DNA from 2 places in the Shewanella sp. ZOR0012 genome. Region 2 is predicted to be linked to the other one. Evidence: riboswitches for the same ligand, from Rfam matches in the RefSeq annotation. Region 2 holds a riboswitch; the other holds the start of a gene.

Region 1 (9,444 bases), 2.8 Mb from region 2:
ACTTCTCCGTCTCTGCGACTGTCATCCCCTTACGCTTAGCGTAATCCTCCACCTGATCGCGACCAATATTACTCACGCCAAAGTAGCGGGATTTCGGGTGGGCAAAATACCAGCCCGATACTGCGGCGGTGGGGAACATGGCGTAGCTTTCGGTAATATTTAAGTCGATGGTTTCATTCGGCTTTAATAGTTCCCACAGCAGGCCTTTTTCGGTGTGATCCGGGCAAGCGGGGTAACCCGGTGCAGGGCGAATGCCCTTGTATTTCTCACGAATTAACGCCTCGTTATCGAGCTGCTCATCGGCGGCATAACCCCAAAACTCTTTACGTACGCGCTCGTGCATCCGCTCGGCAAAGGCTTCGGCTAAACGGTCGGCTAAACACTTGAGCATAATGGCGTTGTAGTCATCGTGGTTCGCCTCAAAGCGGGCCACATGCTCATCAATCCCATGGCCTGCGGTGACCGCAAATCCGCCCATATAGTCGGCAACGCCGCTGTCTTTGGGCGCCACAAAGTCGGCGAGACAGAAGTTATCGTTACCCACCCGCTCAAGCTGCATCCGCAGGTGATGGGTAGTCATTTCTACTTCGGTGCGAGTCTCATCAGTGTACAGCTCAATATCATCGAAGTTGACAGTATTGGCGGGAAACAGCCCAATCACGCCCTTGGCGGTGAGCCATTTTTCTTCGATGATTTTTGTAAGCATCGCCTGACCATCGGCGAACAGCTTCTGCGCCTCAACGCCGACTACTTTATCGGTTAAGATTTCAGGGTAATGGCCGTGCAGCTCCCACGCGCGGAAGAAGGGCGTCCAGTCGATACGGTCTACTAAGTCGGTTAATGGATAATCATCAAATACTTGGCGACCGAGCACCTTGGGTTTGAATGGGGTGTAGTTTGCCCAATCGTGCTGGCAGCGGTTTTCGCGGGCGGCCTCTAGCGAGACGATTTCCTTACGCTTGGTTTGGGATAAACGCTTGGTGCGCATATCGTCATATTCGGCGTAGGTTTCATCGATAGTCGCTTGGCGAGTTTCATTGCTGACAAGCTTGCTGACCATGGGCACGGCGCGGGAGGCGTCGGCAATGTAAATCGCGCCATGGGGATAATGGGGCGCAATCTTCACCGCAGTATGGATTTTCGAGCAGGTTGCGCCGCCGATAATCGCTGGAATGGTGAGCCCTTCACGGTGGAAGGTTTTGACGTTATGCACCATTTCATCAAGGCTTGGGGTGATAAGCCCCGACATGCCGATAATATCGATATTGTGTTCTTTCACCGCCTCAAGAATGCGCTCTACCGACACCATCACGCCCAAATCGAACACTTCAAAGCCATTACAGGCGAGCACCACGCCAACAATATTTTTGCCGATATCGTGCACATCGCCTTTTACGGTCACCATCAAAATCTTACCGTTCGACTGACCTGCGACTTTTTCCTTTTCAATAAAGGGATTGAGGTAGGCCACGGCCTTTTTCATCACCCGCGCGGATTTGACCACCTGTGGCAGGAACATTTTACCCGAGCCAAACAGGTCGCCAACGATATTCATACCGTCCATCAGCGGGCCTTCGATCACATCCAGCGGACGGGAGGCGAGTTGGCGAGCGGCTTCAGTATCTTCGTCGATAAATTCGGTGATGCCTTTGACCAGCGCATGGGCTAAACGTTGATTAACTGGCCATGAGCGCCACTCTAAATCTTCTTTTTTAGCGGCACTTGAGCCATCGCCACGGAATTTTTCAGCAATCTCAAGCAATTGCTCTGTATTACTCGAGCCTTCAACCGGGCAAGGCAGGTTGAGCACCACGTTCTCGACCCGTACTTTAAGCTCTGGGTCGATATCATCGTAAATCGCTAACTGGCCCGCGTTGACAATCCCCATATCCATGCCGACTTTAATCGCGTGGTACAGGAATACCGCGTGAATCGCCTCACGCACTGGATTGTTACCGCGGAAGGAGAACGACACGTTCGACACCCCGCCCGAAATCATCGCGTGGGGCAGGGTGGCCTTAATCTCTTTAATGGCTTCAATAAAATCGACAGCATAGTTATCGTGCTCATCGATACCCGTGGCAATCGCGAAGATATTCGGGTCGAAGATAATGTCTTCGGGCGGAAAGCCGACCTTATCGACCAGCACGCGGTAGGCGCGGGTACAGATTTCGACTTTGCGTGCTTTAGTATCGGCTTGGCCTTGCTCGTCGAACGCCATAATAATGGCCGCTGCGCCGTAGCGTTTAACGAGGGTTGCCTGCTCGATAAACTTATCTTCGCCTTCTTTGAGGGAGATAGAGTTAACAATACCCTTGCCTTGAATACATTTGAGGCCCGCTTCAATCACTTCCCACTTAGAGGAGTCGATCATAATCGGCACTCGGCTGATATCTGGCTCAGAGGCGATAAGATTTAAGAACTTATGCATCACCTCCACGCCATCGAGCATGCCTTCGTCCATGTTGATGTCGATGATCTGCGCGCCGCTTTCTACCTGTTCACGGGCGACATCGAGCGCCTGCTCGAACTTGCCTTCTTTGATCAGCTTTAAGAACTTAGCCGAGCCAGTGACGTTGGTACGTTCACCCACGTTCACAAACAGGGTTTGGGCGTCGATAGTGAGCGGTTCCAAACCTGCTAAACGGCAGGCGACGGGGATCTCGGGTAATACCCGTGGCGCAAACGGTTCCACCGCTTCACGAATGACCTTAATATGCTCGGGCGTGCTACCACAGCAGCCGCCGATAATGTTGAGCATGCCTTCACTGGCCCATTCTTGGATAACGCTGGCCATGTCTTTTGGGGTTTCATCGTAACCGCCAAACTCGTTTGGTAGACCCGCGTTAGGGTGCGCCGAGACATAACATTCGGCGATGCGTGACAGTTCTTCAACGTAGGGACGCAGCTCTTTTGGCCCAAGGGCGCAGTTAAGGCCGATAGATAACGGCTTGATATGGCGAAGGGAGTTATAAAAGGCTTCGGTGGTTTGTCCGGTAAGGGTTCGACCCGAGGCATCGGTAATAGTGCCGGAGATCATCACTGGCAAACGTGCTGGCGAGTTAGCGCCAAAGAGTTCATCGAACACGGTTTCGATGGCAAATAAGGCGGCCTTAGCGTTTAAGGTATCGAAGATGGTCTCGACCATAATGATATCGGCGCCGCCTTCAATCAGGGCGCGGGTCGATTCGCAGTAAGCGGTCACTAACTCATCAAAGTGGATATTACGATATCCGGGATCGTTAACATCGGGGCTGATAGAGCAGGTACGGTTAGTGGGTCCTAACACACCGGCGACATAACGTGGTTTACCCGTGGCTTTTTCGATTTCATCACAGGCCTCACGGGCGAGGCGCGCACCTTCACGGTTAATTTCGGCGGACAGCGACTGCATATCGTAGTCGGCCATGGCGATAGTGGTGGCGTTGAAAGTGTTGGTTTCAATAATATCGGCACCGGCTAATAGGTAGTCGGTGTGAATTTGTTTGATGATGTGTGGCTGTGTGAGCACTAAGAGATCGTTATTGCCCTTAACGTCGGTATGCCAATCCTTGAAACGCTCGCCACGGTAATCGGCTTCTTCTAGCTTGTAGCCTTGGATCATAGTGCCCATGGCGCCGTCTAAAATCAGAATGCGCTTTGACAACTGGTTGCGAATGTCTGCCAGTGTTTGGCTGGCTCGATGGAGAGATATCGCCATAAATGATTACCTTTACTACAGCTAAGTTGAGTCCAAAAATATGCAATTCTGCGGTAAATTGCATTTTATTATTGAATGTCGTTCGTTATGATTTGGACATTTATACGTATAGACGTCCATAATACGCGACATCGGATTGTCAGGGCAAGGTGAAAGTCATTAGGAGCGAGAATCTAGAATCTAGAATCTAGATCCTAAGATTTTTAAAAGGCATATATGAAACAAGTTCGCTTATTACTGTTACGCCACGGGGAATGCGAAGGCGGGGCGATTTTACGTGGCAGAGTCGATGTTCCACTGAGCGAGAAGGGCTGGCGGCAGATGTCAGCGGCAGTCACTTTGCAGGCCAGAGAGTGCCACGGTATTTACAGCTCTACCTCAAGGCGCTGCGCTGAATTTGCCAAGGTGTTGGCGCTGGAGCCGCATTCCAGCTTGTCTGGGAGTTCACATTTAGCTGCACCAACGCCTTCGCCGCTTGAGGTCAACCTGCTGGAGGATCTACAGGAAATGGATTTTGGCGATTGGGATGGTCGCTTGCTCGATGAGTTATATCAACAGGATGGTGAGCGCATGGCGGCCTATTGGCAAGATCCTTGGACCGTGTCGCCGCCCAATGGTGAAACGATGGCAAGTTTTGAGGCTCGTATCGATGGCGCAATAGAGCAGATCCTCAATAAAGAGTTTGCCCTGCTGGCGTTGGATGATGAACAGGCCCACGGCGAGTGTAATGCCGATGCACCCACAGCCAATATCTGGGTTTTGACCCACGGCGGGGTGATCCGTCATTTAATGGCAAGAGGATTGGGGGCGGTGAGAACGGTAGGGTTTTACAGTCAACTGACTTTACCGGTTGCCGCGGTGGTGACGATTAATGTACTCGAAGATAAACATGGGACTCGATACTGGCGCTTAGACTGGCCATCGAGCCATGCTGATTGAGTTTGAAATCTTATGCTAAATGGGATGATGAACATTTTCTGATTTAAACTGCATTGCCTAATGAGCAAGATATAGGATAATGCTTTTCCCTGACGTTTGAGCCAGATAGCGCATTGTGTTCGCTAAGTTTAAATGTCGCAGAAATAGGTGTTGGGAATTTCGCTTTATCCTGCGCTATTCGCTTAAGGCAATAGTCGTTATAAACGCCGGATCAACCCAAACATAATAGGGAATCGGGGTGCTGCCCGTCAGCCAGCCCGAACTGTACCCGCAACTGTGAGTAGTTAAAAGAAGTGCCTAGAATCTAGAACCTAGAACCTTCTTTGCTACAAGTCAGGAGACCTGCCTATTTCTGTTTTCGCTGCGTGCAGCCTTAGTTCTCGAGCGGGTGACTCGAGGGAGCAGAAAATGATATTGATACGTTTCGCCCTGTGGCCCATGGTGCTACTGGGTTTGGGTACAAAATATGCCTGTGGGAGCAGCTTTTAATGAAGCCTTCCACGTCAACAGATGTGCAATCTTCGGTGGTGCTAGCTAATGTGGCACTCAATGTCAGCCAATTGAGTTGGACCATCGAAGGCAAAACCATTCTTTCAGGGATTAACTTTGCCCTACAACGCGGTGAAATGCTGGGATTAATCGGCCCTAACGGTGCGGGTAAATCCAGTTTACTGCGTTGTATATATCGTTTTATTCGCCCAACTCTGGGGCAAATCAGTTTGTTTTCGCAGGACATTAACGAGCTTTCGCCCAAGGCATTTGCCTGCAAAGTAGCTGTGGTGCAGCAGGATACGCCGCACTATTTTGATATGACCACAGAGCAACTCGTTGCTATGGGGCTCACGCCCCACAAAGGGATGTTCGATACTAATTCCAGCGGTGATAGTGAAAAAATTATCAAGGCGCTTGAAAAGGTAGGTCTTAGCCATAAGCGCTATCAGCAATATGAGCGGCTCTCCGGTGGCGAGAAACAACGGGCACTGATTGCCCGCGCTATCGTGCAACAACCTCAGTTACTGATTTTAGATGAACCCACAAACCACCTCGATGTGCGCTATCAAATACAAATTTTGGAGTTGGTTCGAAGCCTTGGCATTAGTGTCATTGCCTCTATTCATGATCTGAATTTAGCAAGTGCCCTGTGTGATAGTTTGCTGCTACTGGATAAGGGGCAAGTGAGCGCCATGGGCACGCCGAGTGAGGTATTAACAGAGGAGCGCATTGCCCAAGTTTTTGGTGTTTGCGCTCAAGTGATGCCCCATCCACAACATGCCAATCCTTTAATTAATTACTTTTATGGTTATCAAAAATCACCGACGGATGATGTGGTTGTATCCGCTCCCCATAACATCAACGGGGAGATAAACACGCCATGATTCACACGTTTAAGCTGATAATGATGAATCTTTTAACCCATATTTTAACGCCATTAACCCGCCAGCAATGGCTGATTCTTGGCTTGGTGGGTTTTGCTCTGCTGACCCCGATTGCGGCCGCCAGTTTTGGCGCGGCAAATATCAGCTTTTTAGATGTGCTGCATGTGTTTATTAAATTATTCAATCAATTTTTCGCCAACGACGATGCGTCAACTGCCGCCTCGATGACGGAGCGGATTGTGATGGAATTAAGGTTGCCACGGATATTGCTCGCGTTTGTGGCGGGGGCGGGGCTGTCTTTAGCGGGCAGTGTGCTGCAAACCGTAACGCGCAATCCGCTTGCTGACCCTTATTTATTTGGCATCAGTTCAGGTGCCTCCTTTGGCGCTGTGGTGATGCTGACCTTGTTTACTGGCTCTGGTCTATTCGGTAATGCTGGCGTTATTGCCAATTCGGGGATTTTTAGTGGCTCAGGAATGTTTGCTGGGCTCCTGTGGTTTAGTTTGCCTTTCGGCGCTTTTATTGGTGCCAGTTTATCCGTTCTTATTGTTCTCGCCTTGTCAGGGCTTGGGCTCAACAGCCAAGTTGAGCGCATGCTGCTCTCTGGGGTGGCAACATCGTTTATGTTTGGCGCATTAACCAGCTTACTGTTGTATTTTGCCAGCCCGCAGGCCACGGCATCAGTGCTTTTTTGGAGTTTGGGCAGTTTTGCTAAGGCCAGTTGGCCGCTCTTAATTTTGCCATCCATCGTTGTATTGGTGAGTTTTTTTATCATCCTCGGTTGGAAGCGGCAGATTATGGCCCTGCAGGCGGGGGATGAAACGGCCCACACCTTAGGGGTGAATGTACCTAAATTACGCCTCAATATGTTATTGCTCTGCTCACTAATTACCGCCGTTTTAGTGGCGACCTGTGGTGGCATAGGTTTTGTTGGATTAATGATCCCCCATACGGTGCGCTTGTTATTTCCCGGGCGTCAGCCAATTTTGCTCACCGCGTTAGTGGGCGGCTTGTTTATGGTGTGGATTGATGTGCTCGCGAGATGTTTACTGGGTAATCAAGAACTGCCCGTTGGGATTATCACCGCCTCGATAGGTAGTTTTTTCTTTTTGCTGATTTTGCGTCGGCGCAACTAATCGAACTCGCGTTTTTCGCAGAGGATTAGCTAATTTAGTACTAAGTGCGTATGGAAAATAGCCGCTGTATGCGTCGTAGTTGTTATCGAACGAGTTATTGAAATCGAATTAGTCATTGGAGTGTGAATGTCTCAATCAAGCCTGTCATTTCAAATCGAGCCTGTGAGTAAAGCGCAGGATCAGGTTATTCAACAAAAAATCGATCTTAAAACCAAGCCGCCAGGAGCCTTGGGGCAACTCGAATCCTTAGCATTACAAATTGCTCGCATTCAAGGGCCGCAACAATTACAGATAGTCAAACCGACCATGTTGGTGTTTGCAGGGGATCACGGCATTGCCGCTGAAGGGGTTTCGATTGCTCCAAGTGAAGTCACCCACCAAATGGTGCAAAACTTTGCCCACGGTGGCGCGGCCATTAATGTGTTTTGTCGCCAATTAGGTTTTACGCTTGAAGTGATCGATTGCGGTATTTTGACACCCGTTGAGGGGCTAGAAGGGATTATCGATCAACGTCTTGGCGCGGGTACTGCTGCTATTCATTTGGAACCCGCCATGCCTTTAACGAGTGTGGATAAGGGCTTTGATATGGCGCGGGAGCTTATTGAGCGTCACCATCAAGCGGGCTGTAATCTGGTTGCGTTTGGTGAAATGGGGATTGGCAACACGTCCTCTGCCGCGGCAATTATGGCGGCGATTATGCAGCTAGATGTGGCTGAATGTGTGGGGCGCGGTACAGGCATTAATAGCGACACTTTAGCGCGTAAGTTAACCTTGGTAGAGCTGGCGTTGCTATCGCATCAAAGTGCGCTTAGTGGGCCAAAACAGGTGCTTGCTTGTCTTGGCGGGTTTGAAATTGTGCAAATGACAGGTGCCATGCTGGCTGCTGCTGAGCGCAAGATGTTGGTGGTTGTGGATGGTTTTATTGCGACAGCCGCCGCATTAGTGGCGGTGACGATCAATGCTAATGTACGGGATTATCTGATTTTCGCCCATTGCTCCGAGGAGCAAGGCCATCAACGTATGTTGGAATATTTGCAAGCTAAACCCTTGTTATCTTTGGGGCTTAGATTAGGTGAAGGTACGGGTGCAGCCTTAGCATTGCCGTTAATTCAAGCCGCAGTAAATTTTTACAATCAAATGGCGAGTTTTAGTGATGCAGGGATTGAGGCTGTTGTATGATGTGCCTGCTAACTTATTTAAAATAATAACGTTTAGCCAATCGTTTTAACTTTAAACCCTGCAGCAAGTGTGTATTCACTAAGGATGCTTTATGTCAGAACGCGAAAGCTGGCACAAAGAGATAGATTTATTTTTTGTGGCCATGGGCTATTTTACCCGTATTCCTATGCCCAAATGGGTCGAAGTCGATGCCGATAAACTCAATAAAGCCAGTCGTTACTTTGGCTTAGTGGGTTTACTGGTGGGACTGTTAAGCGCCATCGTTTTTTGGCTGACTCAAAATTGGTTACCCGCTGGGGTGTCGGTATTGCTGTCGATGTTAACGGGCGTGCTGTTAACGGGCGGTTTCCACGAAGATGGGTTAGCCGATACCTTCGATGGGTTTGGTGGCGGTTGGACGGCCGAAGACAAGCTGCGCATTATGAAGGATTCGCGCCTTGGTAGTTATGGTGCTTTGGCCTTGATTATTGTCTTGATGCTTAAATGGCAATTATTGGTTGAATTAGCGCTTTATGACCCTGTGGTTGCAGGTTCAGCGATGATTGTCGCCCATACTGTGAGTCGAGTCGTGGCCGCGAGCCTTATTTTCACCGAAAAATATGTGCGCGATGATGAGTCCAGTAAATCTAAGCCGTTAGCGCAGCACCAAGGCATTAATGAACTGTTTATTTTGATCGCCAGTGGTGTGTTAGTGCTGTTGGTGTTAAAGGGGATTGCTGCACTGTCGCTGTTGTTGATTATGATCGGATTGCGCCGTTTGATCGTGGTGATCTTTAGACGTCAAATTGGCGGCTATACAGGCGATACCTTAGGCGCTGCGCAGCAAATTTGTGAAATTGTGTGTTACTTCGTGCTGCTCGTTGTAGGTAGCATTCTGTGATCCATTTAGTGCTGGGCGGCGCTCGTAGCGGTAAGAGCCGTTACGGTGAAACCTTAGTACGCCAGTATACGGCTTTAGGATTCGATGCCTGCTACGTCGCAACCGCGCAGGCACTCGATGCTGAAATGGTCAGTCGGATCCGTTTGCATCAAGATGGTCGTGCCCAGGACGATATCGACTGGCAGTTGATTGAAGAACCCTTGGCATTAACCGCCAAGCTTAAGCATTTAGCTA
Region 2 (9,444 bases):
AGGATCAATTAGTTGATGTCGTCGATATCTTTGCCAGAGGACGCAGTTTTGTCGCCCTTAAAAAACAGGGCAGTGCTGTGATTTGGGGGCAGGTTGAAGAGTCGACCAATATGAAAAAGTTACTCCCGCAGCTTACGGATGTGGCGAAGATCGAATATTTTCAACACACCTATGCCGCCTTGAAAAAGGACGGTACTGTGGTGAGTTGGGGCTGGCGCAGTGATGCTTACTCGATCCGCAGCGCCTTAAAGGATGTGGCGAGTATGACGGCAAACAATTGTGCCTTTGCGATTTTAAGTCCTACGGGGGATGCGCATTTTTGGGGCGATGGCATTAACTGTGGTGTCGATTGGATTAAAAAAACCGACATTACAGGCGTGAAGGAGATTATCAGTGTCGGCTCAGGGTTTTTATTACTGCGGGATAAGGCCGTGCCGCAAATTGTGGCCGACGACACTGACTACGCGTATATGTTTGGGTTTCACTATGCCCAAGAGATTCTTGATAAATATTGGCAGGAAGGAAGTGTTATTACTCAAGGACCATCCTCCTTTGTGTTTACGCGTCCCGATGGCAAAGTGGTGCCCGTTGGATATCGCGCCAACCGTGATAATGTGGAAAAGTTAATGGCACGTATTCCGCGTCTCACGTGGTTAGATGGCGCAAATGACGGTTATGTTGGCATTAGCGACAAGGGGGAGTTGGTCTCTTGGTCGATGAATTTGCCCATGTTCGACAAGTCGCCTGTGCAACCTGCTGACTCGTTAGTGATTAAGCCGCTGGATTTAAGCCCGGTTGCCCAATGCGAAACCCCTGAGCAGCGTCAGGCGATTTTAAGTAAAGACAGACCCCAACCAGCGGCAAAAAACTGGGATGGCGTTTTCTAACTCATGTGAGCTTTCTCGCCAATCTGAGATTAATGGACTTTCATCCGTATAGACGTCTATAATGCGCGCGCTTAGGTCTTTAATATTCTGAGCCTTGTTGGGCGTTAACAGGTTTGACGCCCTTTGAACCTAATTTTGAGTCAACCTTCTGTGGTGCTTGCGATGATGAAGTCGCGAGATAATCGGGAAGCCAGTGAAATTCTGGCACTGCCCCCGCAACGGTAAAAGGTGAGAGACGACCGCATTTGATAGGCGTTCACGATGAACACTGAAATCGAGTGTGTAAAGGTCAGTTTCGCGTTCATCTCAAGTTGAGATGGATATAGCCTAAGTCCGGAGACCGGCCCTAAAGGTGTTTTTGAGATTTCGGTGGGCAGATCTCAAAATGCGATAGTGACTATCAGTGTTTTCTACTGAATCAACGGTATCGTGGCGCTAATGCCCCGTTTTCCTTGTAGGAGTTAAAGGTAAAATGGGAACACATCCAACCAAAATTGCGCTGCTGATTGGCAGCCTTTGCAGTGTATCAATTATCGCGCCCGCTGTGGCTGCTGATGAAACTCATGCCGCCAACGTCGATGAGCATATCGTGGTGATTGGTCGTGCTGATAAGACCCCGTTAAATATTGCCGCTAATGTGAATGTGATTGATGCTGCGGCGATTGAAATGAGTGGCGCGACTAATTTGACTGACGTCTTACGTGGTCAGAGCGGTATTCAAATTTCGGATAACAATATTGGTACTAGCTTTGCGATGCGCGGTTTTAGCGCCAGCGCTGCGGTAAACAACACCTTGATTTTGCTCGATGGTCGCCGTCTGAATAACATTGATATTGCTGCGCCTAGCCTGAATGCAATTCCCTTAAATCAGGTTGAACGCATCGAGATTTTATCCGGCAGTGCGGGCGTGCTCTATGGCGATCAAGCCGTGGGTGGCGTGATCAATATTGTGACTAAATCGCCTGAGAATACGGGTGGCAGCGTGCAATTATCCGGCGGTAGCTTTAATACCTATGAAGGTCGCGGCGATGTGTCTGGCGCAATCAACAAGGATTGGCGCTATTTCTTGACCGGAAGCTACAACCAAGGTGACAACTATCGTCAGCATAATGCCAATGAAACGGGCTCTATCCTTGGCCGCATTCAATATAAAACGGCGACTGATTCTTTCTTTGTCGAAACCAGCTATTACGATGATGACCGCGAAAATCCAGGGGCATTGACTAAAGATCAATTTAAAGACAACCCACGTTACTCTGGGAACGATAAGCAATATTCCCATGAAATGACCACTGCGGCGCGTACGGGCTATCAGCATCAGCTTAATCAAAACTGGGCATTAGCGGCGGATCTAGATTACAGCGATACCTTAGTCAGCTCACTCAATTGGGGCCAGAGCCATAATACTCGCTCACTGCTGATGTTTAGCCCTAAGGCGCTTGCCAACTACAGTACCCGTCAAGGTGAGCTAAACCTAGTGACTGGTTTGGATATCAGCCGCGGTAAAGCCGAGTTTGACTCTATGGCGCGCAGTAACGTGCAGGATATGCAAAGTGCTTACCTGCAAGCCACTGTGCCGTTAAGTCACACCTTAAGCTATGTGGTGGGCGGACGTTACGCGCGGGTGACTGACGATCTGGTCGATGGCAATGTGTATCCAAACGGTATTGATTTAGATGAAGATGCCACTGCATTCGAGTTCGGTTTAAATTACCGTCCGAGCGCCGAGCACAGATTCTATCTACGTGGCGATGAAAACTTCCGTTTCGCTAAGGTGGATGAGCAAGCCTACACTCCGAAAGATGTGTATGGCTTAAAGCCGCAGACCGGCCGCTCCTATGAAGCTGGTTGGGATTGGGCTGTTGCCAGCCAAACTTTGCGAGTGAGCCTATACCGCCTCGATTTAGAAGATGAAATTGTCTTCGACCCGAGTGCTGAAAAACCTGTTGGGGGCAGCTTCCAAGGCGCTAACGTCAATGCCGATGCTTCACGCCGTTATGGCGCGAGTGCCGATTGGGATTGGCAGGTGACTAAAGCGTTGCAACTAGGTCTTGAGTACAACTATATCGATGCCGAATTTACCGATGGGGTAAATGATGGCAAGAAATTGTCTTGGGTGGCCGAGCATTCGGGACGCGGTTATGTCAGCATGGATTTTGCCGAACATTTTCAAGTCTTTGCCGAGGCGATTTATACGGGCGATCGCTTTATCGAAGGCGATAATGCTAACCAAGGCGATAAATTGGCTAGTTATGTCTTAGGTAACTTGGCACTTAACTATACCCGTGACGCTTGGTTAGCGAGCCTGCGTATCGATAACCTGTTTGATAAAGACTATGTCAGTGCTGGTTATTATGCTGGTGGAACCTATGACGGCTATTACTCAGGCCGAGGCCGTGATATTCGCTTGACGGTAGGTTACCGCTTCTAAGCCGAATCCTGATAATTAAGTGATTTAGCGCATTTTAAAGCCAGACGTTGTCTGGCTTTGTTATTTCTGCTGTTGGGTGCAGAGAAAAATCATTTTTACGGGTGTAATACAGGCTAAGTCGTTGCTTATACTGTAAAGCACATCATCTTTAGGGTTAACGCAATTATTCTACGACTTAGTGCTGAAATTCTTTGTAGTTTGGGTATGATGTGAGCGGTATTCGAATCATCTTATAGCTAATTAACAGGTGTAAAGTGTCCTATGACAGATCTTGAGCAACAGGTTTTTACTCAAGTGAGAGCCATCATAGCGAATGAAGAGCAAGTCATTGGCCGCCGTGGGATCTTAATTCCACTGAAAAAGGCCATTCTTGCCGAAGGCGATATTCGTAATGTGATCGATATTATTTCGAGTGATCCCGCGTTAGCGGCCCATATGTTGATGCGCAGCAATTCGGCGCAAGCTTCTGGTGTGGTTAGCCCTAAGTCTCGCTCTTTAAAAGATGCCTTAATTCGTTTGGGCCAAGTTAATATTTACCGTTACGCCTTTACATTTTATTTGAAAGAACGCCTCGATGAATTGCCTCAACCCTATAAGAAGTTGGTGCAAGGTTATTGGAAACTCACGGAAAATATAGCAACTGATGCGGTTGACAGCTTAGTTGATATGCCGGATGTCGATATCGACCCCGATGAGGTGCAAACCTTGGCGCTGTTTAGTGTGTTCGGCCAGATTATTGCCTTAACCGCATTTGCTTATTTGAATGCCAGCTCTGAGCAATCTTTCCCGCTAAGTGTGATTAAGTCTTTGATCGATAATCAGCAACAAACCTTAACCATCGAAGCCTTTGAAGCCTTAGATCTTGACCAAGATCTGCGCCAAGAGTTTATGATCGCCCACAATCTGCGCCAGACCCGTAATCAAAATTCCCCCGGGTTAATTCTGCGCCGGGTATTGTCAATGCGTGGTTTATTGCTTAACCCGCTCTAAGCACCACCCATAAAAACAAAGCCTGCAATAGCAGGCTTTTTTGTTAAATATTTCAACGCTTAATTGGTTTTTTGCTGGCGGGCTAAGCCTTCGCTTGCTACTAGTTGCAGCCAGTTTTGCACTAAGGCCGAGTTCGCGCTGTGGCGGCGATAAGCCCCAAATAGCGGGCGTTTTAAGCCTTCTTGGCCGAGTTTGACTGAAGCTAAACTCAAACCATGTCCCTCATTGATAGACCAATTGGGTAGGGCGGCGATACCGTCCTTACAGGCGATGCGCTGCAATAACATCATGGTCAAATCACAGGTTTTTTGCTCGCCGGCTTCTATGCCCGCGGGCTCTAAAAAGTGGCGGTAAATATCTAAACGCGCCAGTGGCACCGGATAACTGATTATCGGCAAGCGCGCCAATTGCTTGGGTGTAACATAGGCTTCTTTCGCTAAGGGATGATCCTTAGCAACCACTAACTTCACTTCAAAATCAAACAAATGCTGATAGGCGAGCGAGTGACCTGGCACGGGATCTGAGGTCAGCACTATATCCAGTTCGCCCATTTCTAGGGCATTGAGCGAGTCGAATAGATGACGGCTTGAGAGATCTAACTCTGCTTGGGGATGATCTTGCCTAAATTGCTCCATCACTGGCATTAACCAGCGAAAACAGCTGTGGCATTCAATCCCGACTCTGAGCTGATTGGTTTCAGTTTCCAGCCCATTTTTGAGATCGGTTTCCGTCTCTAACACCTTAGGCAGGATCTCCTCGGCGAGGTGCAACAGGCGTGCACCTTCCTGAGTAAAGGAGAGCGGTTTGCTCTTACGCACAAAAATGGGCGAGTTAATTCGTTGCTCTAACTCCTTAATTTGATGGGAGAGAGCCGATTGGGTGACAAAACGTTTTTTGGCTGCGCCCGCCAAGCTGCCACTTTCCTTCAGGGCCATTAAGGTTCGCAGATGTCTTAGTTCGATCATGATCACTCCAAGTGAATTTCGCTCATGTTGTGCTTGAAATCAATTCGGTTGCTGGCATAGAGACTATCACAATAAACTTCTAGACGTCCAGACGCCCATTGTGATTTATCTAGGCTTAAATGCGAAAAGTTGCCAAGAAAACACCATCAGCTGGGTGCTAGTGCCGAATATGGCTTATCTCAAATAAAGGAAGATATGGTATGCAATTAAACAGTCTTGGTTTTCCCCGTATCGGGCGTCGTCGTGAATTAAAGTTTGCCCTTGAAAAATACTGGCGTGGTGAGAGCACTCAAGCTGAACTGCATGAGGTGGCTAAGGAGTTGCGGCGCACCCATTGGCAATGGCAAGTGGCTGCGGGAATTGAGCAAGTGCCAGTAGGGGATTTTGCCTTTTACGATCAAGTGTTAACCCTGAGTGCGACCCTAAACGCTATCCCCGATCGCCACCGTGGTGAGGGTGCTATCGATCTTGATACCTTATTCCGCGTTGCCCGTGGCCGCGCACCAAGTGGCATCGATGCGCCAGCCTCGGAAATGACTAAGTATTTCAACACTAACTATCACTACTTAGTGCCAGAGCTTAAGCAAGACCAAGTGTTCTCTATCGCTTATGAGCAGTTTTTTGATGAAGTGGCCGAGGCGCAGTCATTAGGTTATCAAGCCAAGCCTGTGTTGTTAGGCCCTGTGAGTTACTTGTATCTGGCCAAAACCGTGGAGCAGGATTTCGATAAACTCAGCCTATTGCCAAATCTGTTAAAGGCCTATGCCGACATTCTCGCGCGTTTTGCTGCGCAGGGCGTGACTTGGGTGCAACTTGAAGAGCCGATTTTGGCGCTCGAATTAGCCGCCGATTGGCAAGCAGCGATTAGCGAAGCTTATCAAGCGCTTAAAACGGCTCAAGTGAAGATTTTACTCACCAGTTACTATGGCAGCATTAGCCATCATCAGGCATTGGTTTCCGCGCTGCCGGTGGCGGGGGTGCACCTAGATTTAGTGACTGCCCCTGAACAATTGGCCTTGTTTGCTAATGCATTAAGACCAGATCAAATTCTGTCAGCTGGCGTAGTTAATGGCCGTAACGTGTGGGCGGCAGAGGTTGATCAGATTGTCGAGCGTATCGGCAGTGTTGCCAGAGACTTAGGCCAGCGTTTATGGATTGGCACTTCGTGTTCACTGCTGCACAGCCCTGTGGATTTAGAGGTAGAGACAACGCTCGCGCCGGCGCTACGTCAGCAGCTCGCATTTGCTAAGCAAAAGCTGTTGGAACTGGCGAATGTGCGTCAATTGCTGCTGGCCCCTGAGTCTGTCGCGGCCAAAGCGATAGTTAACACCTGCGTGGCTCGCCGTGAGGCTAAAGCACAGGCGGCGGATGCTAAAGTGATCGCCCGTGTGAATGCGCTGACCCCAGCCGACTATGAACGTGTGAGCGAATTTACTGAGCGCCAAGCGGTGCAGCAGCGTAAGTACCGTTTGCCATTGTTGCCAACAACTACGATTGGCTCATTCCCACAAACACCGGCAATCCGTGGACTACGTAGTCGATGGCGCAAGGGTGAGCTAAGCGATGCTCAATATACTGAGCAGTTGCAGCAAGTGACCCGCGATACCATAGACCGCCAGCTTAAACTTGGTATCGATGTGCTGGTACACGGTGAGGCCGAGCGTAATGACATGGTGGAATACTTCGGTGAGCAGCTCGAAGGTGTGGGCTTTACCAAAAATGGTTGGGTACAGAGTTATGGTTCTCGTTGCGTTAAGCCGCCATTGATTTATGGTGATGTGAGTCGCCCGAAAGCCATGACGGTTGATTGGGCTGTATTTGCCCAAAGCCTGACGGACAAACCCGTCAAAGGCATGCTAACGGGCCCGGTGACGATTCTACATTGGTCGTTTGCCCGTGAAGATATCAGCCGCGATACCATTGCCACCCAATTGGCGCTGGCAATTCGTGATGAAGTGGTGGATTTACAAAATGCAGGTATTGGCATTATTCAAATTGATGAGCCAGCCTTCCGTGAAGGATTGCCATTAAAGCAAAGCGAGTGGCAGGCTTACTTAGATTGGGCGGTGAATGCCTTTAAACTGAGTGCGGCGGGTGTGATTGATGAAACCCAAATCCATACCCATATGTGTTACAGCGAGTTTAACGATACGATTGCCGCGATTGCCGCCATGGATGCGGACGTGATCACCATCGAGACTTCGCGCTCACGCATGGAACTGCTCAACGCCTTTGAAGATTTTGAATATCCAAATGAAATTGGCCCTGGCGTTTACGATATCCACTCGCCCAATACGCCAAGTGTTGAGGCCATGGTGCACCTTATTGAAAAAGCGGCGCAAAAAGTGCCAGTGCGCCAACTGTGGGTTAACCCCGATTGCGGCCTTAAGACACGCACTTGGGCTGAAGTCGAACCCGCGCTGAAAAACATGGTCGATGCGACCCGTGAACTACGTCGCCGCCTTGGCTAAGCACTGTAAAATCTGCAATGAATGCCTCTTTGGCATAGCGTAAACAACAGGGATACCTAAGGTATCCCTGTTTTGCTATTGGTTGTTTATACAGACCTTTGCTTATAAAAATCAGCGTTTCACGCCATGACCCTTTAGTTTGAGGTATGCAGACAATCTCAAGTAACACGGATTTATATGGTTCAAAGTGTTATCCGTATATTTAAAGGTCTAGGGCGCAAACTTCTACACAGATATTTGCAAATCTTTACCTGATATCGACACTTCCTTCGTCTACTGCGCTTAGCTAACTCTATATACTGGCTGCACTATTTTTCTTCCCGCAAGATACACGCTTGCGCCCATTGGCATTGATGGACACCTAGATTCAGATGAAAAAATCCTCAAAGCGTAAATTGATATTGATCCTAAGCGGCCTCATCCTCCTTGGGGGCGGCGCTTATTTTCTGTTGCATAAACCCGAGGCGGCCCCAAGCTATGTGACGGAGCCCGTTAGACGCGGCGATATTGAAAACTCGGTGCTTGCCAACGGCATGTTGCAGGCCTCCAAGCTGGTGAGTGTGGGCGCGCAGGTCTCGGGGCAAATTCTGAGTTTGCCTGTGGAGCTAGGCCAAGAGGTGAAAAAGGGCGATCTTATCGCGCAAATCGACAGTCTTGCCCAGCAAAACAGCCTGCAAAATGCGCTGGCATCCCTTAAAAACATCAATGCTCAGTATCGTGCTAAGCAGGCACAAATACGTCAGGCAAAACTCGAATATACCCGTCAGCAGCAAATGCTCGCCGATAAGGCCAGCTCCCGCGCAGACTTTGAAGCCGCCGAAGCCACGCTCACGGTGTATCAAGCCGAGCTTGAGCAGTTAGAAGCGCAGAAACAACAGGCTGAAATTAATGTCGACAGTGCCAGAATCGATTTAGGTTATACCAAGATCACTGCGCCTATGGATGGCACCGTCGTTTACTCTGCGGTCGAAGTGGGTCAAACCGTTAACGCCAATCAAACCACACCAACCATAGTCGAGATGGCGCAGCTCGATACCATGACGGTCAAGGCGCAGATCTCCGAAGCCGATATCGTCAATGTGCGCCCAGGACAGCCAGTGTATTTCACTATTCTTGGTAGACCTAACCATCCCTATCGCGGCACTTTAAGGGCGATTGAGCCTGGCCCGACGTCAATGGATGGTGACGATAGCAATATGAGCTCGAGCGATTCAGACGCCATTTATTACCATGGCCTGTTCGATGTCGAAAACCCCGACCGTACCCTACGCATTGGGATGACGGCGCAGATTTCGATTGTGCTTGCCAAGTCTGATGATGCGCTGTTAGTACCATCGCAAGTGCTGAGGGTAAAACCAAGGGATAAAGCGGCTCCGCCAGCGGAAGGCAAGTCCCGTGGGCCGCAATATCAAGTGCCTGTATTGGTGAATAACCAAGTGCAATATGTGGATGTAACTGTTGGTATTAATAACAAAATCAATGCCGAAATCCTGTCTGGCCTGAACGAAGGCGACCAAGTGGTGCTCGGAATGCCCGCCGACGGCTCGACCATGAAGTTCCGTGGCCCACCAATGAGGTTTTAAGCGTGACTAAGCCATTACTGGAAGTGTCAGCTTGCTACCGCAGTTTTCAGGCGGGTGAGCAACAACTGACTGTACTCAAAGATGTTAATCTTTCCATCGCCCGTGGTGAGATGGTCG

The links. Region 2 has a riboswitch for cobalamin ahead of L976_RS04110 (TonB-dependent receptor). Riboswitches for the same ligand answer to the same signal wherever they lie in the genome.
Region 1: linked by a shared signal. The riboswitch ahead of L976_RS15975 (ABC transporter ATP-binding protein) and the one ahead of L976_RS04110 (TonB-dependent receptor) in region 2 are both predicted to bind cobalamin.

The regions. Positions count from the first base shown of each region.
Region 1 is NZ_JTLE01000094.1:3,273,591-3,283,034, forward strand. It holds gene metH (methionine synthase) at 1-3,700, opposite strand, end outside; gene L976_RS15970 (histidine phosphatase family protein) at 3,917-4,639, shown strand; cobalamin riboswitch at 4,815-5,003, shown strand; gene L976_RS15975 (ABC transporter ATP-binding protein) at 5,128-6,015, shown strand; gene L976_RS15980 (FecCD family ABC transporter permease) at 6,012-7,151, shown strand; gene cobT (nicotinate-nucleotide--dimethylbenzimidazole phosphoribosyltransferase) at 7,278-8,330, shown strand; gene L976_RS15990 (adenosylcobinamide-GDP ribazoletransferase) at 8,422-9,210, shown strand; gene cobU (bifunctional adenosylcobinamide kinase/adenosylcobinamide-phosphate guanylyltransferase) at 9,207-9,444, shown strand, end outside.
Region 2 is NZ_JTLE01000094.1:512,118-521,561, forward strand. It holds partial or broken gene L976_RS04105 (hypothetical protein) at 1-887, shown strand, start outside; cobalamin riboswitch at 1,022-1,250, shown strand; gene L976_RS04110 (TonB-dependent receptor) at 1,360-3,318, shown strand; gene L976_RS04115 (HDOD domain-containing protein) at 3,580-4,308, shown strand; gene L976_RS04120 (LysR family transcriptional regulator) at 4,368-5,273, opposite strand; gene metE (5-methyltetrahydropteroyltriglutamate--homocysteine S-methyltransferase) at 5,474-7,744, shown strand; gene L976_RS04130 (efflux RND transporter periplasmic adaptor subunit) at 8,116-9,327, shown strand; gene L976_RS04135 (MacB family efflux pump subunit) at 9,330-9,444, shown strand, end outside.